Linked DNA regions of Diaphorobacter ruginosibacter. The protein of the gene in region 1 interacts with the protein of each later gene in a pairwise test. Links are inferred from orthologs where the notes say so. Each region holds a gene or a part of one and is shown on either strand. Other genes may lie near its edges. The genes, in order: H9K76_RS06445 and clpB.

What was found.
Region 2: the proteins of H9K76_RS06445 (region 1) and clpB interact in binary tests that used the Escherichia coli proteins (3 or more experiments, as listed by UniProt). The link is inferred for Diaphorobacter ruginosibacter from one-to-one orthologs.

Annotation. Positions count from the first base shown.
Region 1 is NZ_CP060714.1:1,391,379-1,406,759, reverse strand. The notes cover bases 5,874-8,721. They hold H9K76_RS06445 (sulfurtransferase TusA family protein), read right to left. Parts: upstream 7,488-8,721; coding sequence 7,260-7,487; downstream 5,874-7,259. Other genes in these bases: cysM (cysteine synthase CysM), read right to left, coding at 8,608-8,721; H9K76_RS06440 (NUDIX hydrolase), read right to left, coding at 7,973-8,524; H9K76_RS06450 (aminotransferase-like domain-containing protein), read left to right, coding at 5,901-7,229. In the rest of the region: H9K76_RS06470 (cytochrome c), read left to right, coding at 1-807; H9K76_RS06465 (valine--tRNA ligase), read left to right, coding at 966-3,872; UTP--glucose-1-phosphate uridylyltransferase GalU, read left to right, coding at 3,974-4,861; H9K76_RS06455 (DMT family transporter), read right to left, coding at 4,915-5,799; more of cysM, read right to left, coding at 8,722-9,513; H9K76_RS06425 (hypothetical protein), read right to left, coding at 9,951-10,343; H9K76_RS06420 (RHS repeat-associated core domain-containing protein), read right to left, coding at 10,347-12,080; H9K76_RS06415 (hypothetical protein), read right to left, coding at 12,089-12,433; H9K76_RS06410 (hypothetical protein), read left to right, coding at 12,785-13,216; H9K76_RS06405 (hypothetical protein), read right to left, coding at 13,319-13,678; H9K76_RS06400 (VOC family protein), read left to right, coding at 13,787-14,176; H9K76_RS06395 (hypothetical protein), read left to right, coding at 14,204-14,635; H9K76_RS06390 (linear amide C-N hydrolase), read right to left, coding at 14,674-15,381. UniProt on the Escherichia coli protein: Involved in thiosulfate metabolism.
Region 2 is NZ_CP060714.1:3,761,372-3,777,059, reverse strand. Bases 9,141-12,295 are described here. They hold clpB (ATP-dependent chaperone ClpB), read left to right. Parts: upstream 9,141-9,479; coding sequence 9,480-12,095; downstream 12,096-12,295. Other genes in these bases: H9K76_RS17115 (hypothetical protein), read left to right, coding at 12,166-12,295; H9K76_RS17125 (hypothetical protein), read left to right, coding at 9,141-9,149. In the rest of the region: H9K76_RS17175 (M48 family metallopeptidase), read left to right, coding at 1-1,833; thrC (threonine synthase), read left to right, coding at 2,018-3,445; mobB (molybdopterin-guanine dinucleotide biosynthesis protein B), read left to right, coding at 3,562-4,131; H9K76_RS17160 (molybdopterin molybdotransferase MoeA), read left to right, coding at 4,155-5,378; moaD (molybdopterin converting factor subunit 1), read left to right, coding at 5,390-5,647; H9K76_RS17150 (recombinase family protein), read left to right, coding at 5,653-6,033; dapA (4-hydroxy-tetrahydrodipicolinate synthase), read right to left, coding at 6,046-6,951; H9K76_RS17140 (hypothetical protein), read right to left, coding at 7,327-7,653; H9K76_RS17135 (hypothetical protein), read right to left, coding at 7,659-7,913; molybdopterin synthase catalytic subunit MoaE, read left to right, coding at 8,053-8,562; more of H9K76_RS17125, read left to right, coding at 8,562-9,140; more of H9K76_RS17115, read left to right, coding at 12,296-12,504; H9K76_RS17110 (SRPBCC family protein), read right to left, coding at 12,635-13,072; H9K76_RS17105 (phosphoenolpyruvate hydrolase family protein), read right to left, coding at 13,125-13,964; H9K76_RS17100 (Tm-1-like ATP-binding domain-containing protein), read right to left, coding at 13,973-15,172; H9K76_RS17095 (aminotransferase-like domain-containing protein), read left to right, coding at 15,274-15,688. UniProt on the Escherichia coli protein: Part of a stress-induced multi-chaperone system, it is involved in the recovery of the cell from heat-induced damage, in cooperation with DnaK, DnaJ and GrpE. Acts before DnaK, in the processing of protein aggregates.

The DNA.
Region 1 (15,381 bases):
CCGACGGCCGACCCCAAGGTGCGCGGTGCCTATCTTGTCGAAGGACTGGGCCACTGCGGAGCCTGCCATACGCCGCGCTCCGTCACCATGGCCGAGAAGGCGCTGACCGATGCCGACCCGCTGTTCCTCTCCGGCAGCGACCAGCCCATGGACGGCTGGACCGCCAAGAGCCTGCGGGGCGATGCCTCCGGGCTCGCAAGCTGGAGCGCGGCGGACATCGTGGCGCTGCTCAAGACCGGCCGCAACGACCACACCGCCGTCTTCGGCGGCATGAGCGAGGTGATCGAGCACAGCACGCAATACGTGAGCGACAGCGACCTGCAGGCGATCGCCGCCTACCTGAAGAGCCTGGGCCCCGGCAAGGACGGCAGCGGCAACGCGGCGACCGCCTTCGCGGCCAGCCCGGACACCGCCAACGCGCTCTGGCGCGGCGACACCCGCCAGCGCGGCAGCGCCCTCTACCTGGACAACTGCGCGGCCTGCCATCGCAGCGACGGCAAGGGCTACAGCCAGGTCTTCCCCGCTCTCGCCGGCAACAGCGCGGTGCTTGCCAGCGACCCGCAGAACGTGATCGCCATCGTGCTCCAGGGCCACACCGTGCCGCCGACCACCACGCGGCCCTCCACCTTCACCATGCCGGCCTTCGCCTGGCGTCTCACGGACGAACAGGTGGCCGATGTGAGCACCTTTGTGCGCGGCAACTGGGGCAACAACGCTCAAGCAGTCACGTCGGCGCAGGTGGCCAAGGTGAGAAAACCGCTGGGCGAGCAGGCCAGGCCGGTCTCGGAGCGAGCAGCGGCCAAGTGAAAGGAACGGAAAGGGAGTGAACGGAGGCGAGAGGGCGAAGGTGAGAGGGGTGTTCAGCCGCAGGCAACAGGCACTTTCCAGAACGCATAAAATGGTGCCAACCCTCCGACCATTGCCACAACGGCATCCCACGGGATGCCGTTTTTCATTGCATTGCCATGAGCGACTCCAAGATTGCACAACCAGGCCTCGACAGCCTCTCCAAATCATTTGAACCCGCAGCCATCGAGGCCCAGTGGGGTCCCGAATGGGAAAAGCGCGGCTACGGCAGCGCGGGCTACCGCGGCACGGGCGCGCCGAATGCGGAGTCGGTCGCCGAACACAGGAATTTCTCCATCCAGCTGCCGCCTCCCAACGTGACGGGCACGCTGCACATGGGCCATGCGTTCAACCAGACGATCATGGACTCCCTCACGCGCTACTACCGCATGAAGGGCTACAACACGGCCTGGGTTCCCGGCACCGACCACGCCGGCATCGCCACGCAGATCGTGGTCGAGCGCCAGTTGCAGGACCAGGGCGTGAGCCGCTACGACCTGGGCCGCGAGAATTTCGTCTCCAAGGTCTGGGAATGGAAGGAAAAGAGCGGCAACACCATCACCACGCAGATGCGCCGCCTGGGCGACACCGTGGACTGGAGCCGCGAATACTTCACCATGGACGACAAGCTCTCCAAGGTGGTGACCGAGACCTTTGTGCGCCTGTACGAACAGGGCCTGATCTACCGAGGCAAGCGCCTCGTGAACTGGGATCCGAAGCTGCAGTCCGCCGTGTCCGACCTGGAAGTGGAAAACGAGCAGAAGGACGGCTCTCTCTGGCACATCGCCTATCCGCTCACCGACGGCTCGGGCCAGCTCGTGGTGGCAACGACCCGCCCGGAAACCATGCTGGGCGACGTGGCCGTGATGGTTCACCCCGAGGACGAGCGTTACCAGCACCTGATCGGCAAGACCGTGACGCTGCCGCTCGTGGGCCGCGAGATCCCCATCATTGCCGATGACTACGTGGACCGCGAGTTCGGCACCGGCGTGGTGAAGGTCACGCCCGCGCACGACAACAATGACTACGCCGTGGGCCAGCGCCACAAGCTGCCGATGGTCGGCGTGCTCACGCTCGCGGCCACCATCAACGAAAACGCGCCCGAGACGTACCGCGGCATGGATCGCTTCGTGGCCCGCAAGGCCATCGTGGCCGATCTGGAGGCCGCCGGCTTGATGGTCGAGATCAAGAAGCACAAGCTCATGGTGCCGATCTGCACGCGCACCGGCCAGGTCATCGAGCCCATGCTCACCGACCAGTGGTTCGTGGCCATGACCAAGGTGGGCGAAGGCGACCCGACCGGCAAGTCCATCGCCGCCAAGGCCATCGATGCGGTGGCAAGCGGCCAGGTTCAGTTCGTGCCCGAGAACTGGGTGAACACCTACAACCAGTGGATGAACAACATCCAGGACTGGTGCATCTCGCGCCAGCTCTGGTGGGGCCACCAGATCCCTGCCTGGTATGACGAGGACGGCAACTGCATCGTCGCTCGCAACGAGGCCGAGGCACAGGCCAAGGCTCCGGGCAAGAAGCTCACGCGCGACGCCGACGTGCTCGACACCTGGTACTCCTCCGCCCTCGTGCCGTTCAGCACCATGGGATGGCCCGAGCAGGGCACGGCCGCGGACTCCGACTACAACCTCTACCTGCCCTCCTCCGTGCTGGTGACGGGCTACGACATCATCTTCTTCTGGGTCGCCCGGATGATCATGATGACCACGCACTTCACGGGCCGCGTGCCGTTCAAGCACGTGTACATCCACGGCCTGGTGCTCGACGCACAGGGCAAGAAGATGTCCAAGTCCGAAGGCAACGTGCTGGACCCGGTGGACCTGATCGACGGCATCTCGCTGGAGCCGCTGCTCGACAAGCGCACGCAGGGCCTGCGCCGTCCCGAGACCGCACCTACCGTGCGCAAGAACACGCAGAAGGAGTTCCCCGAAGGCATTCCCGCCTACGGCGCCGACGCCCTGCGCTTCACCTTCGCCGCCCTGGCCTCGCTCGGCCGCTCGATCAACTTCGACTCCAAGCGCTGCGAGGGCTACCGCAACTTCTGCAACAAGCTCTGGAACGCCAGCCGCTTCGTGCTGATGAACTGCGAAGGCTACGACTGCGGCCTGAAGGAGCACACCAAGGAGCAATGCCAGCCCGGCGGCGAGTTCGCGGGCTACATGCACTTCAGCCAGCCCGATCGCTGGATCTCCTCGCAACTGCAGAAGGTGGAAGCCGAGGTCGCCAGGGGCTTCGCGGAATTCCGCCTCGACAACGTGGCGAGCACGCTCTATGAATTCGTGTGGAACGAGTTCTGCGACTGGTATCTCGAAATCGCCAAGGTGCAGATCCAGACAGGCAACGAATCGCAGCAGCGCGCCACGCGCCGCACGCTGATCCGCACGCTCGAAGCCATCCTGCGCCTCGCCCACCCCATCATTCCGTTCGTGACGGAAGAGCTGTGGCAGAAGGTCGCTCCCGTGGCCGGCCTGCAGGGTGAGTCCGTGGCGGTCGCCCGTTACCCGGAAGCCCAGCCGTCGAAGATCGACGAGGGCTCGATCGCCTACGTGGGCCGCATCAAGCAGATGGTGGACTCCTGCCGCACCTTGCGCGGCGAGATGGGCGTGTCCCCCGCACAGCGCCTGCCGCTGCTGGCGGTGGCCAGCTCCGAGGCCGATGCGAAGTTCCTGCGCGACAACGCCGCCGTGCTGCAGAACCTGGCCAAGCTCAGCGAGGTGAAGGTGTTCGACGATGAAGCCGCCTGGGCCGCAGAGGCGCAGAATGCGCCCGTGGCCGTGGTGGGCGATGCGCGCCTCGCGATGTTCGTGGAAGTGGACGTGGAGGCCGAGAAGGCCCGCCTGACCAAGGAGGCCACACGCCTCGAAGCCGAGATCGCCAGCTCCGAAAAGAAGCTCGGCAACGAGGCCTTCGTCGCCAAGGCGCCTGCCGCGGTGCTGGAGCAGGAACGCACGCGTGTTGCCGAGAAGGGCGCAACCCTCGGGCGCATCAAGGAACAACTGGCGCGCCTGGGCTGATATGCTTGGCCTGATTCAGTAAATAAAAGACAAAGGCGCAGCAACCACTGCGCCTTTTTTCCAGATTCTCCAGATTCGATTGAAGTTCAAGGTTAGCCTGCATGAGTAACAACACCCGCGTTCGCAAAGCCGTTTTCCCTGTCGCCGGATTGGGCACCCGCTTCCTGCCCGCCACCAAGGCATCGCCCAAGGAGATGCTGCCCGTGGTGGACAAGCCGCTGATCCAGTACGCCGTCGAGGAAGCCTACGAAGCCGGCATCCGCGACATGATCTTCGTGACCGGTCGCAGCAAGCGCGCCATCGAGGACCATTTCGACACGGCCTACGAACTCGAGAACGAGCTTGAAAACGCCGGCAAGCAGGCCATGCTGGAGCTGGTGCGCAGCATCAGCCCGGCGGACATGAACTGCCTGTTCGTGCGCCAGCCTCGCTCGCTGGGCCTGGGCCACGCCGTGCTGTGCGCGGAACCCCTCGTGGGCAATGAGCCCTTTGCCGTGCTGCTGGCCGACGACCTGATGCGCGGTGAACCGGGCGGCCCCGGCGTGATGAAGCAGATGACCACGGCGTTCCAGAAACAGGGCCGCTCCCTGCTGGCCGTGCAGGAGGTGCCACTGGAGCAGACCAAGCGCTACGGCATCGTCAAGGGTGAGGCCGCGGGCGGACCGCTGATGCGCATCGACGAGATCGTGGAAAAGCCCGCACCGGAAAAGGCCCCCTCGCGCATGGGTGTTGCGGGCCGCTACGTGCTCACGCCCGCGATCTTCGAGGAAATCCGCACGCAGCCCAAGGGCGCGGGCGGTGAAATCCAGCTCACCGACGCCATCGGCCGCCTCATGGCCACCGAGACCGTCTATGCATTCCAGTATGCCGGCAAGCGCTACGACTGCGGCAGCAAGGAAGGCTTCCTGGAGGCGACGGTGGAACTGGCCCTGCAGCACCCTGACGTGGGTGCGAGCTTCCGCGACTACCTGAAGACGCTGAGCCTCTGATTCGCAGGCACTCCGATCTCCATCCGAACCCGCCTCGCCTCATGACGCCCTCGTCATGAGGCGAATTTCTTGGCCCCTGCCACACACAGGACGACTGCAACGGTCACCCCGAGCATGGCCGCGCTCACAGGTTCGTGCAGCAACGACGCGGCCAACGCCAGTCCGAAGAACGGCTGCAGCAACTGCAGTTGCCCCACCGCCGCAATGCCCCCCAGCGCCAGCCCGCGATACCAGAACACAAAGCCCAGGAACATGCTGAACAGCGCCACATAGGCCAGGCTCAGCCAGCCCGCCGTGCTCACATCGCCCAACCCGGCCGGCCACCACCATAGCGTTGCCAACGCCATGAGCGGCAGCGACAGCACCAGTGCCCACGAGATGACCTGCCAGCCTCCAAGGCTGCGCGCCAGGCGACCGCCTTCCGCATACCCCAGGCCGCACAGCACGATGGCCAACAGCATGAGGGCATCGCCGGCCGGAGCCGCATGGACACCCTCGCGCACAGCAAAGGCGGCGACCAGCGCACTGCCGATCAGCGAAAAAACCCAGAAGGCCCGCTTGGGCCGCTCACCGCCGCGCAGCACGCCGAACAGGGCCGTCGCCAGGGGTAACAGCCCGATGAACACGATGGAATGCGCCGAGGTCACATGCTGCAATGCCATGGCCGTCAGCAGCGGAAAGCCCACAACCACCCCGGCTGCCACCACCGCGAGCGACAGCCATTCACCACGCCGCGGGCGTGACTCATTGCGCCACAGCACCATCACCAGCGCCAGCAGCCCGGCGATGCTGGCACGCGCCACGGTGAGAAACATGGGATCGAAATCCCGCAGCGCGAGCCGCGTCGCCGGCAGCGAGCCGCTGAATATCACCACGCCCAACAGGCCGCTCCACCACCCGCTGCCCGCTGAGTCCTTTGTTGCCGCCAAGGTCGTCATCTTGCTTTCCATAGAGAGTCCGCTGCACGATTGCAGCAGGCGCATGGTAGTGGCATCATTCAATACAATCAAAAAATTGTCATGCATACATTCATCACGCCATGGCTGATGCCCGATACAAGACGCTGGTAGACCAGCTCGCGCAGGAGATCCGCGCAGGCCGCCTGCCCGCGGGCACCCGGCTGCCCACGCATCGCAAGCTCGCCGCGCAGCACGGCCTCGCACTCGTGACCGCCACACGCGTCTATGCGGAGCTGCAGGCCATGGGCCTCGTCAGCGGGGAAACGGGGCGCGGCACGTTCGTGAAGGACCTGTCGCTGCCGCTCGGGCTGGGCGTGGACTATCCCGCGCAGGCCCCAGAGCACGCCGACCTCACCTTCAACAGCCCGCTCATCGCCGGACAGACCGAATTGCTGCGCACTGCGCTGCGCCAGCTGGCAAATGCCGGCGACCTGGAATCGCTGCTGCACTACCAGCCCCATGCCGGCCGGCCCCGCGACCGCAGCACGCTGGCCGAACACCTGGTATCACGCGGCCTGCAGGTCGATGCCTCGCAACTGCTGTTCGTGGATGGCGCACAGCACGGCCTCACGGTCACGGCCATGGGCCTGCTGAAGCCCGGCGACGTGGTGGCGGTCGATGCACTCACCTACCCCGGGTTCAAGCTGCTCGCCCAATCGCTGCGGCTGGAGCTGCAGCCGATTCCGGCCTCGGGGGATGGCCCCGACCTGAAGGCACTCGAAACCCTGTGCTCGCGGCGCAAGGTGCGCGCCATTTATGCCATGCCGACGCTGCACAACCCGCTCGGCTGGGTGATGAGCCTCACGCGCCGGCACAAGCTGGCCGCCATCGCGCGCAGGCACGGCCTGCTGATCATCGAGGATGCCGCCTATGCGTTTCTTGCCGATGCGCCGCCCCCGCCACTGGCCGCGCTGGCACCCGATATCACCATCTATGTGAGCGCGCTCTCCAAAAGCATCGCCACGGGCCTGCGCGTCGGCTTCATCGCCGCGCCGCAGCGGCTGATCCCCACGCTGGAGCGCGGCATCCGTGCCACCACCTGGAACACGGCAGCCATCATGACCACGCTGGGCTGCGGCTGGCTGGAGGACGGCACCATCGCCCGGCTCGAGGCCAGCAAGCGCGAGGACGCCATCGCTCGCCAGGCCATCGTGAGCGAGGTGTTCGCGGGAATGCGCACGGTGCGCCATCCGCATTCGTACTATGTGTGGATTCCGCTGGGCGAAGACCTGCGCGCCGATCAGGTAGCCGCCGCGCTGCTGCAGGAGCAACGCATCGCGGTATCGACGGCCGAACCCTATGCGACCACGGCCTCGGTGCCGCACGCGCTGCGGCTGGCGCTTGGCTCCATATCGCTCGCACAACTGCGCGCTGCGCTGATCAGCATACGCAATGCGATTGCGTACTGACGGAGCGAGCGGGAAAAAACCAGGATCAGATCAGCGGCGCTTGAGCACGTGGATGAATTCATCACCCACGGTCTGCTGCTCCACGAGTTCGTTGCCGGTCTGCTTGGCAAACGCCTGGAAGTCGCGGATCGATCCGGTGTCGGTGGACACGACCTTCAGCAACTGACCGCTCGCCAGTTCCGTCAGCGCCTTCTTGGCGCGCAGGATGGGCAGCGGGCAATTCAGGCCGCGGGTGTCGATTTCTTTGTCTACTTGCATTGTCTTCGTGTGCTGTTCTGTTCAGTTATCCATTGTGTTACTCGTATCGCCTGTGCGTGGGGAGTGGGCTTTTTGGGCGACGGGTCTTTTGCTTAAGGGCGGAGGCCGGGAGTGCCCCCGGCGGGGCAGTAACTTTTTGGTCTTGCCCAAAAAGTCACCAAAAATGCGCTTTCAATACGGGGGCACGCGGTAAAACTCACTTCGCGCTGCGCGCTCCGTTCAGACAGCCACCGCGAGTCAGTTGGGAAGAGGTGTATACGGCACGTCGCTGCGCTCGTGCAGGTCGGTTTCGGCACGCCTGGGTTGGGAATAGTATGCCCGCCACGTATTGCAGAAATTGAGCGCGCCCTAAAAAACTGGCGCGCCCCGCGCGAGAGCAGCCGTGCAAGGGCCGCCCCGCCGCACTGACTGCGTCCCCCTTCCCGGAGCGACGAAGTCGCGTAGAGAGAAGGGGGAAGGCGCAAAGCGCCTCAGGGGGGTGCCCTCTACCCCAATCCACGGCGACGCTCTGCGTTTTCCTCCTCGGTGAAAAACACGGGCTCATAGCCGCGCGATTTCAGCCAGTCGGCCAACGCATAGCCCGTTCCCGCAGGCCAGCACTTGAGCTCACCCAGGTTCACGAATTGGAAGTCGACCAGCTCGGGCGACAGTTTGACCTCACCCTCGGCCACTACGTGGTACGCGATGATCACCTGGTTCATGCGCAGGAACTCGTAGGCCCCGACGATGGAAATCGACTTCACATCGAGATTGGTTTCTTCCTTCACCTCGCGCGCAATGCCCTCCGTGGGCGACTCGCCGGCCTCCATGAAGCCGGTGATCAGCGCAAACATCTTCGGCGGCCACGCCGCATTGCGAGCCAGAAGGATCTGGCCGTTCACCTCGACAATGGCCGCCAGCACCGGCGTCGGATTGTTCCAGTGCGTGAAGCCGCAGGCCGGGCAGCGCAACCGCTCTTTCTCGCCGCCATCCTCCATCAGGATCACGGGTTCGAGCGCGGTGGCGCAATGGGAACAGAAACGTGTCTCGTATTGCATTGTCATTGCGGGATCATGGAGTGCCGTGCTTCTTCGCCCAGCCAAAGAGGTGCCACCGAAGCGATCGATGTCATCACATCAGGTCAGGCAGGAAACACGCCCGTGGAAAGGTAGCGGTCGCCGCGGTCGCACACCACGAACACGATGGTTGCGTTCTCCTCACGCTCGGAGATCTGCTGCGCGACCACACAGGCGCCAGCTGCCGAAATGCCGCCAAAAATGCCTTCCTCGCGTGCCAGGCGGCGCGCCATGTCCTCGGCATCGTCCTGCGTCACGTACACCAGCTCATCGACCAGCGAAGCGTCATAGATCTTGGGCAGGTATTCCTCGGGCCACTTGCGGATGCCGGGAATGCGCGAGCCTTCCGTCGGCTGGGCACCGATGATCTTCACGTCCGGGTTCTTTTCCTTGAGGAACTTCGCCACGCCGGTGATCGTGCCGGTCGTGCCCATCGCGCTCACGAAGTGCGTGATGCGGCCCTCCGTCTGCGCCCACAGCTCGGGCCCTGTCGTCTCGTAATGCGCGCGGGGGTTGTCTGCATTGGCGAACTGGTCGAGCACCACGCCCTTGCCCTGCGCCACCATGGTATCGGCCAGGTCGCGGGCATATTCCATGCCGCCGCTCTTGGGCGTGAGAATCAGTTCGGCACCATAGGCCTTCATGGTCTGCGCACGCTCGATCGACAGGTCTTCCGGCATGATCAGCACCATGCGATAACCCTTGATGGCCGCCGCCATCGCCAGCGCAATGCCGGTGTTGCCCGAGGTCGCCTCGATCAACGTATCACCGGGCTTGATCTCCCCGCGCTCCTCGGCACGCCGGATCATCGACACGGCCGGCCGATCCTTCACCGACCCTGCGGGGTTGTTGCCCTCCAGCTTTCCAAGAATCACATTGCCGCGTGCGGCGTTGTTGGGCGCTCCAATACGTTGCAGCGCAACCAGCGGAGTCTGGCCGATTGCGTCCTCGATGGTCGGGTAGGATTTCATACCCCAATACTGTGCCATAATTCACGCTTCAGCGAGTTCACGCGCCATACATAGCCCGAGTGGTGGAATTGGTAGACGCAGCGGACTCAAAATCCGCCGCCGCAAGGCGTGCCGGTTCGATTCCGGCCTCGGGCACCAACGGTTTGTTGCTATGAAACTTGATAGAGTTTCCGCATAGTTTCACCAACCGCTTCCCCTAAAAAGCCAGCAGATCAAATCAGGTCTGCTGGCTTTTTGCATTGGGGTTTAGGTAACTGGCCCTGCATCCAAGACCTTGGCCGGTACTAGCTTGAGGTGCTTGCTCTCTCACGCATTTCGACTGACGCAGCGCAGTTCGTAGCGAGTACACGGCGCAGGTACCAACAGCAAAGCCACCTGAACCCCAGCCCTTGCGGCTGACGTGGGGTTGCAGGTGGCTTTTGGTTGTAGGGAACGAATTATAAAAATGCGAACCTATTTGCCGTTATCTCCTGATGCAATCTCTTTCGCTCTGCCTCAATGTCCAATCGATCGAAGGATCGAACAAATCGTTCAAGCTTTTCTCCAATATTTATATGGTACTTCCATAACGCTTGTGCACCAATATCCTGGATAAATACCAAAAAATTTACGGCATCAGAGCTTTCATTAAAAGGGCTGTGAGATATTGAAATGCATGCATCGCAATAAGACTTTAAAAAATAGTCATCAGCAAAAAAGTCATTTAATAACTGCTCAGTGTTTGTTGAATTGAATGATTTTTTTGTCAGCATATGCTCAATCATCAAAGATGATGCCCCCCCTTGCGCCAAGTAGTTTTGATAAATTTTTTCAAGACTCATATTTTCCATAAATCATCTCGCAGGCATCAAATGCCACACCTCTTGTGTTGTGGGGTTGTAAACCATTTCCAGCGTGCCATTGAAGTACCTATAAAAACCCGCCATTCGATCTGGAGTAATTGAGGATGCAGTCCCCAACACCTCTTCTGCCTGGAGGAATGGAGCGCCTCTACCGGTATTCCATAGCTTTTTGTAATAGTATTCAGAGAATTTAAACGGAGAACCTGCGGCTTCATAAAATCCATTGGATAATTTGATGGTTCTTCCTGCATTAGCTGAGCAAAATGCACTAGCTTCAGTAGCAGCGGGAGCCTTTGACAAGCCAGCTATATACCTACCAGCACCTCCGACCATTGAAGCGCCGACGGGCCACGATTCAAGAGCACGCATAGCCGCGCTCCATGGCGTTTCTGACTGAAACCCTGCTACTGACGCATCCCACCAACTTTGCCACGTCATCAAACCGAGTGGGTCAGTGCCATTGAGCGGATTCCCCCCCACATAGGCAAACCGATTCCACCCGCCATCCAACCCAATCGGATCAGCCTGAATGTACCTGCCACTGCTCGCATCGTAGTACCGATTGATGTTGTATGCGAGCCCCGTCTCCTGATCCCATTGCTGGCCCGGATACCGCAGGTTGAACGTTACCGCTGGTGCATAGCTCGCCGCGGTGACTGTGCTGCCTGGCTGTAAGTAGCCACCTGCGCCGGTCGTAGGAGACACCTCGCCGAATCCAGTGATCAGCCATTGCCAGGCCACCTGCCCGTCAGCGTTGGTGAGGCGGCGCGGCGTGTTCAGATGGTCCGTGTCGATCGCATAGATGCGGCCATTGATCTGCGCGGCTATGGGCATCAGGCCATTCGCAGTGGGCAGGTACAGGAGCTCGGTCGAGTCATTCTCTCCAGCCGGTGCTGCCGAGTTGCTGCTGCGCTGGCTGCTGTAGAAGCCCAGGGGACTTGTCTCATCATCGTCAGAGTAGAAGGCATGCTCGGACGATGTTGTCCCTGCGGTGCGCGCATCGGTCTTGAGCACACGCTGGCTGGAGCTGTTGTACACGTAGCTGACTGCCAGCGGATCGGTGCTGCTGGAGGTGTTCGTCAGCTTTGCGACCCGGCCATTGGCGCCGTAGTGCAGATACTGCCCCGCCGCATTGGTGAGCGAGCCACTGGCATCGTACTCATAGGTCTTGGCCGGAATAGTGCCGCCTGCGCTGCTGGACGTTGTGACACTGGCCAGTCGATTGGTGCCCGTCGTAGTTGCATAGGTGCGTGTGAGCGTGAGAGGAGTCCCGGTGCCCGTAGCCTTGGTGAAAACTCCGCTCGTGCGGTTGCCATTGGCGTCGTAGCTGTATCCGAGGCTGGTGTAGCCGACCAAGTCGGGCAGCGTGACACCCGCAGGTAGCGTGACAGCCGGTGTGGCCATCAGCGCATGGGCACTCGCAGTGAGGTTGCCAGTGGCGTTGTAGTTGAAGCTGCTGGAGACCATGCCACGCTGCGCGGGATCACTACCGCTACCCGGAATCATGTGACTCTGTGCAATGGCGGTCACGCGACCTGCCGCATCCCATGTGAGGTCCAGCAAACCGCTATGGATGAGTTGACCTGCGGTGTTGTACTGGCGACTCTCCAGAAGAGCGGATGGATCCGTCGGCGACATCTTGATGCCCGGCCATGTCCACTCCGTGGGCACGCCCAGCGGGCTCCACTTGAGGGCAGAGACCAGCGGAGCTCCATTCCACGCCATGCCAGTGATCAGGCCGGTGCTGTCATAGCAGACTCTATCCAAGCATCCAGATTTAATGGCTCAACAGCAGAGTCGACAGTCCAGAAAACTGAGCATATATTTGTTCTATCCTTTGAAAAATACGCAACAGTGGCATCCATGGCTTCTGAAATGCTTCCTCTGTGATTGCCTTCATAGCCGGTTGAGTAAGTAAACTCAGAGAAAAATCGAGGCTTTAGTAGGCAAGTATTTTCTGACTGCCATCCCGTTGGTGGATTGTCCATGCAAATACTCGCATAGGTTTGCGCAGAGGCATTCACAGAGAGTAATAAAAGAGTGGCAATGAATATTAATATTTTCTTTGATATTTTCATTTGTAAAAATCTCCTAATGATTAAGGTAATTATTAATATTCCTCGGAGGCATGAACAAATTACCTACAATATTTTTGCACAATCCTATTTCAAGATGATTTCTTCTGACGCGGGAGGAACCCCTACTAGCCCTAGAGCCGCCAACACGACCACTCAATGAACCGTTGCTTGTAGTTGTAGCCCTTGTTTGCACGCAGCTTGCTTGGTCAGCGCCGTGGTCTACCGCTCAGTCCTTTGACAGCAGACAGGCTCTATATTTTTTTGCAAGCGTTTTCCACCAGAAGTCATGCCGGTTTGCATCGCTCTGTCCTGCAGGTCGCAGGTTCTGTATATTGGGGCCCAGGAGGGTTTATGACGAGATACCGTCGAAGAAACGAGAATGCTGCCACCTGGTTTGGTTGGACCGCGGCGTCCGTGGTTTTTGCGCTCGCAGCCTATGGCATCTACTATCAATTCGTAGTCCATGCTGTCAACAAAATGAGCCAGGATCTCATCGAGTCGAGCAGCAATGCCTCCCAAAAAGCGCTTGCCCGCTCGCGCGAGCTGCAGTTGGAGCAGCAACGCCAGCGAGAAGAGAAGGAAGCAAAAGAGGCCGCTGCCGTCGAAGCCCAGCTACGCATCCAGCGCTTGGTTCAGGCCAAGCTGCAGCAAAAAGAAAAGGCATGGGAGGCTTACTACAAGCCGACACGAAAGTGCATCGAAGACCCCATCACCACAGAATGCGCCAACGCTCATATCCGAGCGAGGAATGCCTTCGAGGCGTCCTATAAAGATCCGGACTGACAGACAGAGAAAGACAGAAGAAAGAGAAAGAAAGAAAGAAAGAAAGAAAGAAAGAGAGAAAGAGAAAGAAAGAGAGAAAGCGAAGGGCAGGCCCCGCTATCCCTATGCCTCATCCCTCGGCATCCCATCAACTCCAAACACCGCCCCGCGCTCTTCCAGCTTTTCGCGCGCCGCGTGGTGCACCACTCCTCGCTTGCGGACATCCGCCTCCAGCAGCCTGCGCAATGTGACCTCGCTGACATTGGCGTTGCCCACCACTTCCATGCGTACGCCCCAGAACCTGTCGTTGGCAAAGCGATCCAGAATCTCCGCGTCCGCATCCGGGTTCATGGCCGCCGTGGCGCGTATGCCCTGGTTGGGGTCGGTCAGGAAAGGCTCCAGTTCCTCCGCGTTGGCCGCGCCGCAGGCTGCGACGTAGCGGCGCTCTTCTGCGGCCTTCTGTTCAGGTGTTTTCTTCGCCATGGTTCTTCCGGGAGTGTGCAATCTGGCACTTCGCTCCCATTGTCAATCAGCGCGCCGCTCCACGTCTTGAAACCGTTGGCCGCCGCGCACGCGTCTATCATCGCCAGCATGAAACTCGGCTACACCATCATCTACGTTCCCCAGGTATCCAAGACACTCGAATTCTTCGACAAGGCGTTCGGGCTTCGCACGAAGTTTCTTCATGAGTCCGGTGACTACGGTGAACTGGACACGGGAGAGACCACGTTGGCATTCGCATCGCACGAGCTGGGCCAGGCCAACCTCCCCAAGGGGTATGTTGCAGCGAGCGATTCCCTGCTGCCATTGGGGTTCGAGGTGGCGCTCACGACGGATGACGTTCATGCCGCCTACGAAACGGCGGTGTCCGCGGGCGCGGCCAGCCTCAAGAAGCCTGAGCTGAAACCGTGGGGGCAGACGCTGGCCTATGTCCGCTGTCCGGATGGAACGCTTGTCGAGTTATGCACGCCCATGGGCTGATCCCCTGCCCTTCACTGCCAGAATCCCATGATGATCTCCTCTTCACTTCGTTCCATTGCCGCGGCGCTCCTGCTCGCTGGTGCAACTACATCCGTCCTTGCCGAGCCCACGGCCCCGCAACGGGAATTTGCCGACACCATGATGCTCTGCAACTCCCACGCGTTGCTCCAGCATATGTATGCCCATGGCAAGCAGCTGCCGGGAGTGCCCAAGGCCGCGGACTACCGGGAGCTGGCCTACCGAGCTGCGGGCAAGGAGTATGTCGATCCCCTGCTCGAATCCAGGGCGGTGCGTGACAAGGCGGTCGAACAGCTGGAAGCGTTGCTGAACACCAAGCCCTATGACGGCTTGAGCGAGAAAGAGCGGGATGACCACATGAACGCCACCTGGTCCAAGGTCATCTCCACCTGCAATGAATGGGCTTCGGCCGGCGTCGGCAAGGCACCGAAGGGAAAGTAGCAAGCAGTGAGCAGCAGGGACGCACGTCCCTGCCTTTCTCAGATTCCCAGGAACTGGAAGGGCTGCGCAGGCTTGAACGCAGCCGTTGCGTCGCCCGCAAAGGGATGGTCCTGGTTCGGCCCGAGGTCCAGCTTGAGCACCTTGCCCTTTTCCCGGCTGAAGTCGATCTTCTTGAGGTCCACCCAGAACGTGTTGGGTGTGAGGGCCGATTCGAAGAAATACAGCTTCCGCTGGTGATCAAAAACGGTACGCCAGCGTGTCGAGGAGATGTTGGGTTCTCCCGGCGTCGTCAGGCCGTAGGGCACGGAGACATTGCGGATGACGCTGAACACGCTGGCCAGCGTCTTGTTCGGCTCCTGGTCCTTCGGGATGGCCTGGATGTAGAACGATGCCCGCGCAAATCGGTCCGCGGCACGGTTGGTGCCCGGCAGCATGGTGGTGCCGCCGATCTGCTTCCAGTAGGTATTGAGTGCCAGTTGCTGCTCGAAGATCGGCGAGTTGGTCATGACCTGGTACTCGCGGCTGTGGTGAATGACCTGCTTGCCTCCGATGTATTCCACGATGGCGCTGTCGCCGCTGGCATCCGAGATGGACAGGTGCAGCGTGGTCAGCCGGTTCTCTCCGGGCACGTTGTCCGAGACGATGGTGAAGGGCTGCTCCTTCAATGCCGTCACCGCTTCCTGGACTGTCGAGAAATTGTCCAGCACATACTGAGCCCATGCCGCAATCGTCAGGCCCGGCTTGCT
Region 2 (15,688 bases), 2.4 Mb from region 1 along the record:
GTCTTCAGCGTGCTTGCGCTGGCATGGTCGGCGCTCGGCGTGGTCTACCAGAAGCGACTGGGCCGAAAAGCGATGGAGTCGCGAGCCATCCTGCTGGCGACGTTCCAGAAGGGGCGCAAGCTGTTGCCGCCCTACATGGTGATCATGGTGGTGCTGCTGTTCGGCGGAGCGATCCCGATGCTGGTCTACGAGATCATGCCCATTCTGCGGCACAGCAACTACAGCAAGGGCGACATGAAGATCATGCTGCTGCTCTCCGGTGTCGCGCTGTTCCTGCTGTATTCGGGCGTGAAGGTGCTGTGGGATGTGTGGAAGGCGTCGCGCACGCCGCTGGTCAACGAGCCGATCGAGGTGATGGGGCAGTCCGTCACGCGCGCGCAGGTGCCTGAACTCTGGGCCTTCGTGGACCGCGTGGTGAGCCACACGGGCGCGGGCACGCCGGATGCCATCGTCGTCGGCCTGAACGAAGGCTTCTTCGTGACCGAGCATCCCGTCAAGCTCCGCAATGGCGATCTGTTGCCCAAGGGTCGCGTGCTGTATCTGCCGCTGCCCTACATGGCCTTCATGAGCGCGGCGGAGGTGGCAGCGGTGATCGGCCACGAACTCGGCCACTTCATCGGCGAGGACACCTTGTACAGCCAGCATTTCTCGCCGATCTACAGTGCCACGGTGAACCATATCGTGGCGGTGGCGGGAGGTGCGGACCATGAGGAGTCCTGGCTCGACGTGCTGCGCAGGCCCGCCACGCTGTTCGGCGAGATGTTCCTCGACAGCTTTCACGAGGCCGTGAGCTATTGGAGCCGCCAGCGCGAGCTTGCGGCCGATGCGGTGGGCGCCAAGGTCACGCATCCGATCGCGGTGGCTTCCTCGCTGCTGCGCATCACGGCGCTGGAGCCACATGTATCGCTTGCGCTGCATGAGAACTGGGACCAGGGGCGCGCGGTGGAGGGCGGCGTGCTCGCGCATGTGCGCCGGCTGGTGCAGGCCCACGGCATGGTCGACCCGAGCGAGCATCTGCAGAACCGGCAATCCCATCCCACCGATTCGCACCCCGAGTTGGCCGTGCGCCTCGAGGCCCTCGGCCAGTCGGCCACGCCGGCCTTGATCGCCCGTGCGATGGACCCGCGGCCCGGCACCTTGCTGCAGGAGCTGGGACTGGAGGCAGCGTCTGAAGAGGCGGGCCCGGTATCGCCCCACGCTGCGGCACCCGATGTGACTTCGGCGCTGCAGCAGGAGCTGAGCGGAGCTGCCGCCAGCGCACGGGCGGAGAAGATCGAGGAACTGTCCGGCATGGTTCAGGATGCCAGGGAGCCGAAGGCGATCTTCGACCGCACCACCAAGATGTTCGTGATGGTGCTGTTCTTCACGCTGGTGCTGTTCGCGATCGGTATCGCGGTTCAGTTCACAGGCAACCCGAAGGCCGATACCCGCTGGATCGGTCTGGGGCTGTGCGCGCTGGGCCTGGGCGGCATTGTCTGGCTGGTGTACTTGAGAAAACGCAAGATGCATCCTGCGCTGGTGATTGAGCAGAAAGGCCTGCGCCTGTTCGACAGTCCCGAGTTGCTGGCGTGGGAAGCTATCGATGATTTCGACTTCACCGAGACCAGCCACATGTTCATCATCAAGCTGTCGCTCGATCGGCAGGTGACCCCGCCGGATCTGAAGGTGAGCAAGCTGCGCGCAAGTTTCAACAAGCGCAGCCATGAGCTCACCGTCAACCTGATAGGCTTCGATGGCAAGCGCGCACAGCAGGTTGCGCAGGACATGATGGGGGCCTGGCGCGCGCACTACGCCGTGCAGGAGCTTGTCCGCATGGGGGTGCATGCGCCGTAGTACAGCCCTCGATACGAGGCGTTTTTCGAGCGGTCGGCGTGCCGCGGCGGCGAGTGACCGATAATCGGGGGTTCCATGGCAGGCTGCGCCGAATGGCGTGCCTGTTCTGGATATCGGATTCCGGAACCCGGGTTCCGCCACGCCCGCTGTCCTTCGCTGTTTGCTGCTAGCTTCAAGCCCTTCCATGCTGTACATCTCCACTCGCGGTCACGCCGATCAAAAACGTTTTTGCGACATCCTGCTGGAGGGCCTGGCGCCCGATGGCGGCCTGTATCTGCCGGTTCAGTATCCGCAGATCGATGATGCAAAGCTGACCACCTTGCGCGAGGTGTACCGCACGCAGGGCTATGCCGCGCTGGCATTCGAGATCCTGTCGCTGTACATCGACGACATCCCCGCGGCCGATCTCAAGGCGCTGTGCGCGAAGACCTATACCCGTGAGGTGTTCGGCACCGATGCGATCGTGCCTGTGCGCCAACTCGAGGACGGCCTGCTGGTCGAGGCGCTTTCCAATGGCCCGACGCTTGCGTTCAAGGACATGGCGATGCAGCTGCTCGGCAACCTGTTCGAGTACGAGCTCGCGCGTCGTGGCGAAGAGCTCAACATCCTGGGTGCCACCAGCGGCGACACCGGCAGCGCGGCCGAATACGCCATGCGCGGCAAGAAGGGCGTGCGCGTCTTCATGACCAGCCCCGATGGCCGCATGAGCCCGTTCCAGCAGGCGCAGATGTTCAGCCTGCAGGACGAGAACATCCACAACATCGCCATCGAGGGTGTGTTCGATGACTGTCAGGACATCGTCAAGGCGGTGTCGAACGACCATGCGTTCAAGGCACGCTACAAGATCGGTACGGTCAACTCGATCAACTGGGCGCGCCTGCTGGCGCAGGTCGTCTACTATTTCGCGGGTTATATCCAGGCCACTTCGTCGAACGGGCAGAAGGTGAGCTTTGCGGTGCCGAGCGGCAATTTCGGCAACATCTGCGCAGGCCACGTCGCGCGCCAGATGGGCCTGCCGATCGCCTCGCTGGTGGTGGCCACCAACGAGAACGACGTGCTCGACGAGTTCTTCCGCACCGGTGTGTACAAGGTGCGGGGCGCCGCCAATACCTATGAGACCTCGAGCCCGTCCATGGACATTTCCAAGGCCAGTAACTTCGAGCGCTTCGTGTTCGATCTGGTGGGCCGCGACGGTGCGCGCACGAAACAGCTGTTTGCCGAGGGCGTGGGCCAGCAGGGCCTCTTCGACCTGAGCGCCGATCCCGTATTCAAGCAGGCGGCAGCGAAGTACGGCTTTGTGAGCGGCAAGAGCACCCACGCCGATCGCCTCGCCACGATCAAGGACACCTACGAGCGCTTTGGCGACATGATCGACACCCACACCGCCGACGGCGTGAAGGTGGCGCGCGAGCATCTGCAGGCGGGCACGCCGATGATCGTCCTCGAGACCGCTTTGCCGATCAAGTTCGCCGCCACCATCGAGGAGGCGCTGGGACGCGAGCCCGATCGCCCGGCCAAGTTCGATGGCATCGAGGCGCTGCCCAAGCGCGTGGTGGTGATGGCTGCCGATGTGCAGAAGGTCAAGGACTTCATCGAGCAGAACTGCCGCTGACGCTGCGCGCTGAAGCAGGATCACAATGCCAACCGGCGCCTGCCCATCGGCACGCGCCGGTTGGCGTTTCAGGGACGTCACAGGAAGAAGCGGAAGAAGCGGGAACGGAGGGAACTATGAAAGCGATCGGTTTCGCGGGATATTCCGGCGCGGGCAAGACCACGGTGCTGGAACAGGTGATCCGCATGCTGTGCGAGCGCGGCCAGCGTGTGTCGGTGGTCAAGCATGCGCATCACGATTTCGACATCGATGTGCCCGGCAAGGACAGCTGGCGGCATCGCAAGGCGGGTGCTTTCGAGATGCTCGTCGTGTCGGGCCGTCGCCTCGCGCTGATGCGCGAGTTCGAGCAGCCGCGCGAAGACCTGTCGGTGCATGAGATGCTGGCAGAGCTCGATGCATCGGTGGACTGGGCCATCGTCGAGGGCTTCAAGCGCAGCGACCTGCCCAAGATCGAGATCTGGCGCGAGCCGTCCGCGGGCGAGAAACCGCGTTCGCTTCGCTATCCCGAAGATCCCGCTATTCTTGCCATTGCCACCGACGATGCGTCCCGCCTGCCTCGGGATTGCACGCTCGAAGTGCTGGACCTGAATCGCCCGGGCGGCATCGTCGACTGGATGATGGCGAACGCCGGACGCCTCGGTTACACGCCGCCTGCAGAACCACATCACAAGGAGAACACACGTTGAAGCCGCAATCCCCGCAGAACCTCATGTCACTGGATGACGCATTGGCTGCCGTGCTGGCGCAGGCTGCGCGGGTCGATGCGCCGCAGAGGGTGGACACCTTCGATGCCGACGGCCGTGTGCTCTGGGCGGATGCGGTGTCCGAGCTGCAGGTGCCGCCGCTCGACAATTCGGCGATGGATGGTTACGCCGTGCGCTGCGCCGATGTGCCGCAGGCGGGTGCCGTGCTGCCTGTGAGCCAGCGCATTCCGGCTGGGCATGTCGGCACGCCGCTGGCCGCGGGAACAGCGGCGCGCATCTTCACCGGCGCCCCGGTTCCACAGGGCGCGGATGCCATCGTGATGCAGGAGGATGCGGAGCTGGTGGATGGCCAGGTGCGCATCCTTGCCGTGCCGAAGCCGGGGCAGTGGATCCGCCGCGCGGGCGAGGACATCGCCCTCGGCAGCACGATTCTCAAGGCGGGGACCCGCCTCACGCCGGCCGCCCTGGGGCTGGCCGCGAGCATCGGCCTCGGGCAGGTGCAGGTGGCGCGCAAGCCGCGCGTGGCGCTGTTTTCCACGGGCGACGAACTGGTGATGCCGGGAACCGTTGCACCGGGGGACATGCCGCCGGGCTCCATCTACAACAGCAACCGCTACTTCCTGCGCGCGCTGCTCGCGCGCCTGGGCTGCGAGGTGCATGACTGCGGCATCGTCCCGGACAACCGCGAGGCCACGATCCGGGTGATGCAGGAGGCTGCGCAGATGAGCGATCTGATCCTGTCCACGGCGGGGGTGTCCGTGGGGGAGGAGGACCATGTGAAGCCTGCGGTGGAGCATCTGGGCGAGCTGAACCTGTGGAAGATCTCGATGAAGCCGGGCAAGCCCTTCGCTTTCGGCAAGGTGCGCCGCAGCGGTCCTGAGGGCGGAAGCGCGCATTTCATGGGGTTGCCGGGCAACCCTGTGTCGAGCTTCGTGACCTTCCTGATGCTGGTGCGTCCGTTCATCCTGAGGCTTCAGGGCGTGGAGCATGTCGCGCCGCGTGTGCTGCATGCGCGCGCGGATTTCGACACCGGAAAGGCCGATGCGCGCCGTGAGTTCCTGCGCGTGCGCCAGAACGAAGAGGGCGCGCTCGAGCTGTTCACCAACCAGAGCTCCGGCGTGCTGACCTCTGCCGTCTGGGGCGACGGGCTCGTCGACAACCCCGCCATGACCACGATTGCCAGGGGCGATGTCGTGCGCTACCTTCCCCTGGCCGAACTGCTGCAATGAGCGAGTCTTCGATGAACACCGTCAACGTTCTTTACTTCGCCTCCATCCGCGAGGCACTGGGAATGGGCAGCGAATCGCTGCAGACCTCGGCGGCGACCGTGGCCGAGTTGCGCGAGGAGATCATCCGCGCCAGGGGCGAGGCTGCAGCCGCGGCGCTGGCACCGAACAAGGCCGTGCGCATGGCGCTCAACCAGGTGATGTGCAAGGGCGGCACGGCCATAAAGGACGGCGACGAGGTCGCGTTCTTCCCTCCCGTGACGGGCGGCTGAGCGCCATGGCGACCGATGTGAAACCTGAGGATGCGGTGCATGCTGCGGGCGCAGCGGATGCCGCAGGCGCACCCCGGGTGGATGCCGCCATCAGCGCGCGCACGCGCAAGGCATTGTCCGAGGCGCGCAGCCGGGGGGTGAGGCTGGGCGCCGCGGGCGCGGACAACATCCGCGCCACGGTGGAAAAGCGCAAGGCCGACGCCGACGTGTTCGCCGAGCAGCACCGTGCGGTCTTTGCCGAGTTTCGGGCCCAGGGGCTCACGCACCGCAGGATGGCGGAGGTGCTCAACGAGCGCGGCATTCCCGCGGCGCGCGGCGGCGCCTGGACACATGGGCAGGTGCAGCGCATGCTCCTGCGGCTGGGCGACGAGCCCGCCGGCGAATGAGGGAGGCGGCCGTCAGGCCGCACGCAGCGCCTGCATTGTCGGCAGCTCGGGCAATTGAATGGCGCAGAGCTGGTCGATCACCGCTTCCGAAGCCGGCATCATGGGCGCGCGAAGCTCGGCACTCATCCAGCCCTGGCGTGCAAGCCAGCCCTTGATGGGAGCGGGGTTGGGCTCCGCGAAACTGCCCCGGATATGCTGCTGGAGCGGTGCCCAGATCGCGCGAGCGGATGCCAGATCTCCGCTGGCAAGCAGACGCAGCAGTGCGACGAAATGCTCCGTGTGGGCATGTGCGCTGGCAGCGATCGCACCGTGTCCTCCGAGCGCGAGGTTCGAGAATATCTGGACATCCTCGCCCGCCAGCACCTGCAGCGCGCCGTCGTCGATGAGGGCCTGCGTCTTGGCGGCATCGCCGCCGCAATCCTTGATGGCCACGATGTTCGGATGGCGAGCGAGCGTGCGCAGCGTGGCGAGCTCGATCGTCGCCCCCGTGCGGTAGGGGATATCGTAGATGACGATCGGATGTGTACTGGCGTCTGCGATGCGGGTGAACCAGTCGAGCAGGCCTTGCTGCGAGGGCCGGATATAGGTGGGGGCGGGGACCAGCAGCGCGGCGAGCGGCTGGCGGCCGAGCTCCCGCACGCGATCAAGCATGCGGCCCAGGTGGCAATCGGCAGCACCCATCATCACGGGCAATCCGCCGCTGGCATGGAGAACGGTGGCGAGCACGGCGTTCTCCTCTTCATGGGACAGCGCCGCCGCTTCGCCCGTCGAGCCACAGGCACAGAAACCCGATACGCCCGCCTGCCGCATGCGCGTCGTGAGCGTGTGCAGTGCGTTGTGATCGACGGCGTTCTCATGGAACGGGGTGACGAGTGGAATCCACAGGCCCGAGAAGTCGGGATGGTCGGTTGAATGCATGGCCAGTCTCTTTCTTTCCAATGGCCCGCGATGTCGATGACGATGACAACGACGTCGTGGGCGCGGGTGAAAGACCGCAAATCACCACCGTCCGGCGCGCGAACGGAAGGCTGGCAACAGGTGAGACGGAGTCTCGGCGGGGGAGAAAAAAGAGGGAGATGGGCTGCCAGGCCGGTTCCGTCGCTCATCCGGACGGAACCTCAGCTCCGGTCAGATGAGCTTTGGTTTTTTGGCTTTGCTCGCGCAGGCGGCCACGGAACGCGTCACGCCAGAGGCGTGGGCATCGATGGTGCTGGCGGAGGCGAAGCAAAAAGGCATGGCGGCAAGTGTAGCCTAGTCCTGCGGATTTGTGCAGGACCGCTGTGCGGAATGCGCTCAGGCGTCGTCGTCAGGGGTCCCGATTTCAGGCGTGCGCCAGTTCAGCAGTTCTGCGAGGCGCAGGACGACCCAGCGCGCCTCGCCCGGCTGCACCGCGGAGCCTTCCCCACTCAAGGCGGCATGCATGCCCAGCAGCACGCCTTCCTCCGACGAATTGCCTCCGTGGTAGAGCATCTGCGCCTGGTCGGTCAGGTGCGTGGCCAGGTCTTCACACAGCTCGTAGCGCGCGACGAGCTCGGGCTTTTCGATCAGCAGCTTGCCGCCGCGGCCGGCGAAGAGCTCGACAAAGCTCGGGGGCGGCTGGATCTGCGAGGTTTCGTCCATGGTGCTCAATCCGGCTTGAACAGGCGTTCGAAACGTGCCAGGTCCTCGGCCAGCTCGCAGCTCACGAGTTGCCCCATCTTGTTGTCCGCACGCCGGTGCGCCGCGAACAGGCTGACGCGGCCCGCGAATTCGAAGTCCGGCAGGTGGATCAGCGCATAGGGGTGCGCGACGAACTTCTGGTGCTCGAACAGCACGCGGTGCTGGTTCTGTGGCGACGGATACAGCGTGTACTCGTCGGTGTTGATGGTTTGTGTGGCCATGGCTTGCAACTCGATGGTTTTCCGATTCGTTTCCGACTCGATGTCCGATGCTAACGCGAGCTGCCTCGCCATTGCGCTTCGCACGCCGATTCTGTGGACAAGCATCCGGTTTTCGGGCCTGGCCTGCGACAATGGCGGCATGCCATCCGCCACATCACCCGCTTCTGCAGTCGCCACGCCCATGCCGCGTGTCTCGGTACAGACCGAGGATTTCGATCTCTCGAAGGAGGTCGCCGTGCTGCGCGCGGGCGATGCGCGCGTGGGGGCCGTGTGCACCTTTGTCGGCACGGTGCGCGACCGCAACGAGGGCGATGCGGTGGCGAGCATGGAGCTGGAGCACTATCCCGGCATGACCGAGAAGTCCATCGAGGCGATCATCGACCAGGCGGTTGCGCGCTTTGGGCTCTACGGCGTGCGCGTGATCCATCGCGTGGGGCTGCTTGCACCCATGGACCAGATCGTGCTGGTGGCGGTGACCAGCGCACATCGCGGCATGGCCTACCAGGGCTGCGAATACATCATGGACTACCTGAAGTCGCTCGCCCCGTTCTGGAAGAAGGAACAGACTCCGGACGGTGCGCGCTGGGTGGATGCGCGCGTGAGCGATGAGCAGGCGCTGGCGCGCTGGACGGCGGACAAGCAGGACTGATGGGAAAAAAGACCGTGTTGATCGACGAAAGCCAGGCTCAGCATTTCATTGACCATTACCAGACGCTGCTCGGGCATGTCGCGATCGTGGGCGGCCTGCTGAAAAAGCCGGTGGACAGCGGCGGTGCGCTTGCGTTGATGCAGAAGGCTCGCAACACGCTGGCGCAAAAGAAATCGCTGCTCGACAAGGCGGCGAGGGCGATGGAGCAGGCGGGAGAGCCCCTGCCGCAGGACATGTACGAAGCAGCTTCCAGCCTGCGCGTGAGCCACTGGGTCTATCTGCGCGACACCAGCAGCTACAGCGTGCTGCTCGAATCCGGCGGACTCGAGGCTGCCTATGGCGTGAAGTGCCTCACCACGACGCTCAAGGATGCGGTCGGCGACAGCGGCGCGATCATCGAGACGGGGCTGCTCGAATACCGTGGCCAGATCGTCTGCGACGACCTGATCGCACTGGCGGCGTGGCTCGGCCCCCAGCATCGTGCGGGCTTCAACGCGCAACTGCGCGAGCTGCGGGCGGAAGGGCGATTCCACCGGGGCCGCCTGCTGCCGCTGCCCGGCGCGAAGCCGGCTCGCCGCGCTGCCTAGCGTCCCGTCCAGGTTCTCCTTTCTTGTCCCCGCGTGCACGCAGGGCGCTGCAGCAGGAGGGACCGAGACAATCAGGTTGTCGATGGGCTGATCCGAGCACGAGCCCATTTGCGTGTTACTCCTACGCACTCTGAGCATGCAGAGCGCAATACTTGAGTCCTCTCATTGTCACGCGTGCGATGTGAGGGTGTGCACTGCTGCTATGGTTTTTGATTTCGGTTTCATTGAAATCCGTCATCGCGTCCAGTTTTCAATTTTCATCACTTGAAATTCGGCGGCCCGCTATCAGATAAATCTCATCGACATCAATCTCGCATTGAAACAAGAACCATGAGACTCGACAAACTGACCACCAAATTTCAGGAAGCCCTGGCCGACGCGCAATCGCTCGCGCTGGGCAATGACAACGCCTACATCGACCCCCTGCATGTGCTGGTTGCCATGCTGCGGCAGCAGGACGGCCCGAAGTCGCTTCTGCAGCGCGCGGGCGTGAACGTGGCGGCCCTCACCACGGACGCCGAAAACGCCATCAAGCAGTTGCCCCAGGTGCAGGGGCAGGACCAGCAGGTGCAGATCGGACCCGATCTGACGCGCCTGTTGCAGGCCACCGAGAAGGAAGCCATCAAGCGCGGCGACCAGTTCATCGCGAGCGAACTGTTCCTGCTGGCATTGGCCGACAGCAGTTCCAAGGCTTCGGCGCTGGCCAAGCAGCATGGATTGACCCGCAAGAGTGTGGAAGCGGCGATCGACGCCGTTCGTGGAGGACAGACGATGGACAGTGCGGAAGGCGAAAGCCAGCGAGAAGCATTGAAGAAGTACACGCTCGACCTGACCGAGCGCGCCCGCAGCGGCAAGCTCGATCCGGTGATCGGCCGCGACGACGAGATCCGCCGCGCGATCCAGGTGCTGCAGCGCCGCAGCAAGAACAATCCCGTGCTCATCGGCGAGCCCGGCGTGGGCAAGACCGCCATCGTGGAAGGCCTGGCACAGCGCATCGTGGCCGGCGAAGTGCCGGAATCCCTCAAGGACAAGAGCGTGCTGGTGCTCGACATGGCCGGGCTTCTGGCTGGCGCGAAGTACCGGGGCGAGTTCGAGGAGCGCCTGAAGGCCGTGCTCAACGACGTGGCCAAGCAGGAAGGCAAGATCATCCTGTTCATCGACGAGATCCACACCATGGTCGGCGCAGGCAAGGCCGAGGGCGCGATGGATGCGGGCAACATGCTCAAGCCGGCGCTGGCGCGTGGCGAGCTGCACTGCATCGGCGCGACCACGCTCGATGAATACCGCAAGTACATCGAGAAGGATGCCGCGCTCGAGCGCCGCTTCCAGAAGGTGCTGGTCGAGGAGCCGTCGGTGGAGGACACCATCGCGATCCTGCGCGGCCTGCAAGTGCGCTACGAGGCCCACCACGGCGTGGACATCACCGACCCGGCCATCGTCGCGGCGGCGGAGCTGAGCCATCGCTACATCACCGACCGGTTCCTGCCTGACAAGGCGATCGACCTGATCGACGAGGCAGCCGCGAAGGTGAAGATCGAGATCGACTCCAAGCCCGAGGAGATGGACAAGCTCGAGCGCCGCATGATCCAGTTGAAGATCGAGCGCGAGGCCATGAAGAAGGAAAAGGACGAGGCCTCGCAGAAACGCCTGGCGTTGATCGAGGAAGACCTCGGGGGGCTGGAGCGCGAATACGCCGACCTGGAGGAGGTCTGGAAGTCGGAGAAGGCTGCGGCGCAGGGCTCCGAGCAGATCCGCAAGGAGCTGGACACGATCCGTATCCAGATCGACGAGTTCAAGCGCAAGGGCGACTTCAACAAGGTGGCCGAACTGCAGTACGGCAAGCTGCCGGAGCTCGAGCGCGAACTGAAGGCTGCGGAGAACAACGAGGCGAAGGCCGAAGGTGTTGCCGGCAAGAAGAACCGCCTGCTGCGCACCCAGGTGGGCGCGGAGGAAATCGCCGAAGTGGTGAGCCGCGCGACCGGCATCCCGGTCTCCAAGATGATGCAGGGCGAGAAGGACAAGCTGCTGCACATGGAGGCCAAGCTGCACGAGCGCGTGGTGGGCCAGGACGAGGCGATTTCCGCCGTGTCGAACGCCATCCGCCGTTCGCGCTCGGGCCTGTCGGATCCGAACCGGCCGCTGGGCAGCTTCCTGTTCCTCGGCCCGACGGGCGTGGGCAAGACCGAGCTGTGCAAGGCGCTGGCGGGCTTCCTGTTCGACAGCCAGGATCACCTGATCCGCATCGACATGAGCGAGTTCATGGAGAAGCACTCCGTGGCGCGACTGATCGGTGCGCCTCCGGGGTATGTGGGCTACGAGGAGGGCGGCTATCTCACCGAGGCGGTGCGCCGCAAGCCCTACAGCGTGGTGCTGCTCGACGAGGTGGAGAAGGCCCATCCGGACGTGTTCAACGTGCTGCTGCAGGTGCTCGACGACGGACGCCTGACCGATGGCCAGGGACGTACCGTGGACTTCAAGAACACGGTGATCGTCATGACCAGCAACATCGGCTCGCAGCTCATCCAGGCCATGGTCGGCGAGAGCTCGGAAGACATCAAGGAAGCGGTCTGGGGGGAACTCAAGAACAATTTCCGACCCGAATTCCTGAACCGCATCGACGAGACCGTGGTGTTCCACGCGCTCGACGCCAGGAACATCGAGGCGATCGCGCGCATCCAGCTCAAGCTGCTGGAGTCGCGCCTCGAGAAGATGGATCTGCATCTCGACGTGTCGCCCGCCGCGATGGAGGAGCTGGCCAAGGTCGGCTTCGATCCGGTGTTCGGCGCCCGCCCGCTCAAGCGTGCGATCCAGCAGCGTATCGAAAACCCGCTGTCCAAACTGCTGCTGGAGGGCAAATATCCGCCCAAGAGCGTGATCCCGGTGAGCGTGGATCCTGTGAAGGACCCAGGGGTATTCGAGTTCGGTGTGGCCCGCGAAGGGGCTTGATGCTGAAATAGCGACTCGGATCTGTAATATGGACAGATCCGTGCCGCAAGGTTTGAAAGGAAAGACTGTTTTGAACGATCTGTTGTCTGGAGTTGCCCGATTCGTGTTGCGCCTCATCGTCATTGCCGGCGGGGTGGTGGTGTTCCTGAGCGTGCTCGCAGCGGCCATGCTGCTGGCGCTGATCTGGGGCGTGCGTGCCCTGTGGGCGCGCCTGACGGGCCAGCCCGTGATGCCCTGGGCGATGAAGATGGACCCGCGCAACGGGTGGAGCACGGTATACCGCAGCACGGCACGCTGGTCGGCGCCGCGCGAGCGCGCGGGCGACGAAGGCGAGTCGCGGATGCGGGGCACCGGCATGTTGCGACCTTCGCCCGATGTGACCGATGTGCAGGCCCGCGAGGTTCGTTGAGGCTTCTTTTCTGACGGTTCAGCGTTAATTCACTGTTAACTATGGCAAACGCCGCTGAGGGATTTCCTCAGCGGCGTTTTTCTTGTCAGTTGGGAAGAGTTGGAGGCGGCACGTTGCCTCGCTCTTTTTCCTATGTGCTCATGTGCTGCGCCAGCGCCTTCCACCCGGCGGCAAATACATGTGTCGAGACGATTTCCTCGTACTTTCCAGCATCACCCGGCGCTTCGTCGAAGTTCGCCCCCCATTCGGCAAACGTCTCGCCCGTTGATGTGATCGGCGAGAGCTTGATCCATGCGAGATAGTTGGTCACGGGAAAAGCCGGCTTCACGAAGTTGTAGCTGAGCCGGTGGTGCGTGTCGTCCAGGGACACCAGCTGCTCGCGTACATGCGCGCCATCCTTCAGGTGGAAGGAGCGCACGCAGCCCACGGAATCCGCGCTGCGGCCGTCCTCGATCTCGCTGCTTGCAATGCCCGGGTGCCAGACGGGCAGGCCGTTGAAGTCGCGCACGAGTTGCCAGACCTTGTCGATCGGTGCGGGAATGATTGCGCTTGCATAGGCTGTCGCCATGATGTGTGTCTCCTTGTGATGTAGGGGTGATGAGCCGATGGATCCGCCTGGCTTAGTTACCTGCCTGCAGGGCGAGGTTTTTGAACGCCCGCGTCTGCTCGACCAAGGCCGTTTCCACCGGTAGGCGTTCCATGCTGGATGCGCCGTAGAAACCGTTGCAGCCCGGGCAGTGGGCGAGGATGTAGCGGGCATCCTCGGGCATGGCGATCGGGCCGCCGTGGCAGAGCACGAGCACGTCCGGGTTCACTTCGCGCGCCGCTGTCGCGATGGCGTTGATTTCGCCCACGCAGTCGGCAAGCGTCAGCGCGGTGTCCGCGCCGATGCTGCCCCCGGTGGTGAGTCCCATGTGCGCGACGATGATGTCGGCGCCCGCAGCCGCCATGGCGCGGGCGTCTTCAGGGTTGAAGACGTAGGGCGTGGTGAGCAGGTCCTTCTCGCGTGCCATGCGCACGAGGTCGACCTCCAGCTGGTAACCCATGCCGGTTTCTTCCAGATTGGCGCGGAACTTGCCATCGATGAGCCCGACCGTGGGAAAGTTCTGGATGCCCGCGAAGCCCATGGCCTTCAACTGGTCGAGGAACGGGCCGAAGCTGCAGAACGGATCGGTGCCGTTCACGCCGGCGAGCACGGGGGTGTGCTTCACCACGGGCAGCACCTCGCGTGCCATGTCCACGACGATGTCGTTGGCATTGCCATAGGCCAGCAGGCCCGCGAGCGAGCCGCGTCCGGCCATGCGGTAGCGGCCCGAGTTGTAGATGACGATGAGATCGATGCCGCCTGCTTCCTCGCACTTGGCAGACAGGCCCGTGCCCGCGCCACCGCCGATGATGGGGCGGCCCTGGCGGATCTGTTCGCGGAATCGGGCAAGGATGGCGCTGCGTTCTTGTTTCATGGATGCTCTCAGATGATGTCGTTGAAATGCCGTACCGCGATGGCGGCGAACTCCGGCGAATTGATGGCGTGCGGCACGCGGATCACGCGGCGCAGTTCGGTGGCATGGACGGTCTCCTCGATCGCGCGGAAGAGGGCTTCGTCGGCCTCGGGGTCATGAAAGGGCATGCCGGGGACGTCGAGCACCGAGACCCCGCCCTCGGGCAGCAGAAAGCGCACGGCGCCCTGGCTCCGGTTCAGGCGCTCACCGATCCAGCGGCCCACGGCGATGTTCTCTTCCCGGGTTGTGCGCATCAGCGTGACCTGCGGGTTGTGCACATAGAGGTTGCGGTGCCGGTACTGCTCCGGGACGGTCTCCTTCGCGCCGAAGTTCACCATGTCGAGCGCGCCGCACGATCCCACGTACGGCACGGGCCGGTCGGCCAGAAAGCCGAAGCGCTGCTCGGTGGCCGGCAGCACGCCGCCGAACAGCAGGTCGCAGACCTCCGTCGTCGTGATGTCGAGCACTCCCTTGAAGAAGCCCCCAGCCGCGAGCTTTTCCATCGATTGGCCGCCGATGCCCGTCGCGTGGAACACCATGCATTCGTAGTGCTCCCCCAGCAGCTCGCTGATCTGCGTGATGCAGGGCGTGGTCACGCCGAACATGGTGAGTCCGATCGCGGACTTGTCGTCCTGCGTCTCGTCGCGCGCGCCTGCGGCCATGCCGGCGATGGCATTGGCGGCATTGCAGAGCACCCTGCGCGAGATGCTGTTCAGGCCCGCGATGTCGGTGATGGAGTTCACCATGTAGATATCGTTGGGACCCACGTAGGCGCTGACGTTGCCCGCGGCCATCGTGGAGACCACCACGCGCGGCGTTCCCACCGGGAGGGCGCGCATGCCTTGCGTGACGATGGCCGTGCCGCCGGAGCCGCCCAGGCCGATCACGCCCGCGACGTCGTTGCGCGACACCATGAAACGCTCGAACGCATCGCCCATGGCGCCGACGGCCGTGCCACGGTCGCCCGTGAACACCGCGTCTGCGCCCTGCGGGTGGCTGGCGGCGACGATCCGCGCGCTGAAATCCGCCTGGGCCGAGGGATGGTGGGTGGACACGTCCACCAGCAGCACCTTGTGGCCCTGCATGCGGATACGGTTGGCGACGTAGGCCAGCTCGGCCTGCTTGGTATCGCAGCAGCCGACGACGTAGATCGTTTTTTCTGTGCTCATGACGGGTTCATCTCCGGGCGGGTGTGTTGGGAATGAGGTGATGGCCTGAAGTTGCCGGAACTTGGGTGCTCTGGCAAAGTCCAGTTGAAGGAAACTGGACCATGAAACGTATTTCCGCTGCCCGTGTGACGCGGCTCATCGCGGGCTGGCAGGTGGGTGACAAGAGCCTTGCCCAGCGTCTGTGCCTGGCGCTGGGCAAGCTGATTGCCGCGCGCGAGTTGCCCGTGGGGGCGCTGATGCCGTCCGAACGCGCGCTTGCCCAGGCGCTCGTGGTGAGTCGCGGCACCGTGGTGGCGGCCTATGGCCTGCTGCGCGACGCGCAACTGGTGAGCAGCCAGCAGGGCAGCGGCTATCGCATCGTTGCGTCGTCGAACCACGCACCAGGGGAGGTGCACAACCGGCTCGTCGGCGAGGTGTTGGCGATGCCCAAGGACATCGACATGACCAGCGGCGCGCTGCAGTCCTCTCCCACGCTGATCGCGCTGCTTTCGGGGCTTGCCGGCAGCGACCTGGCCC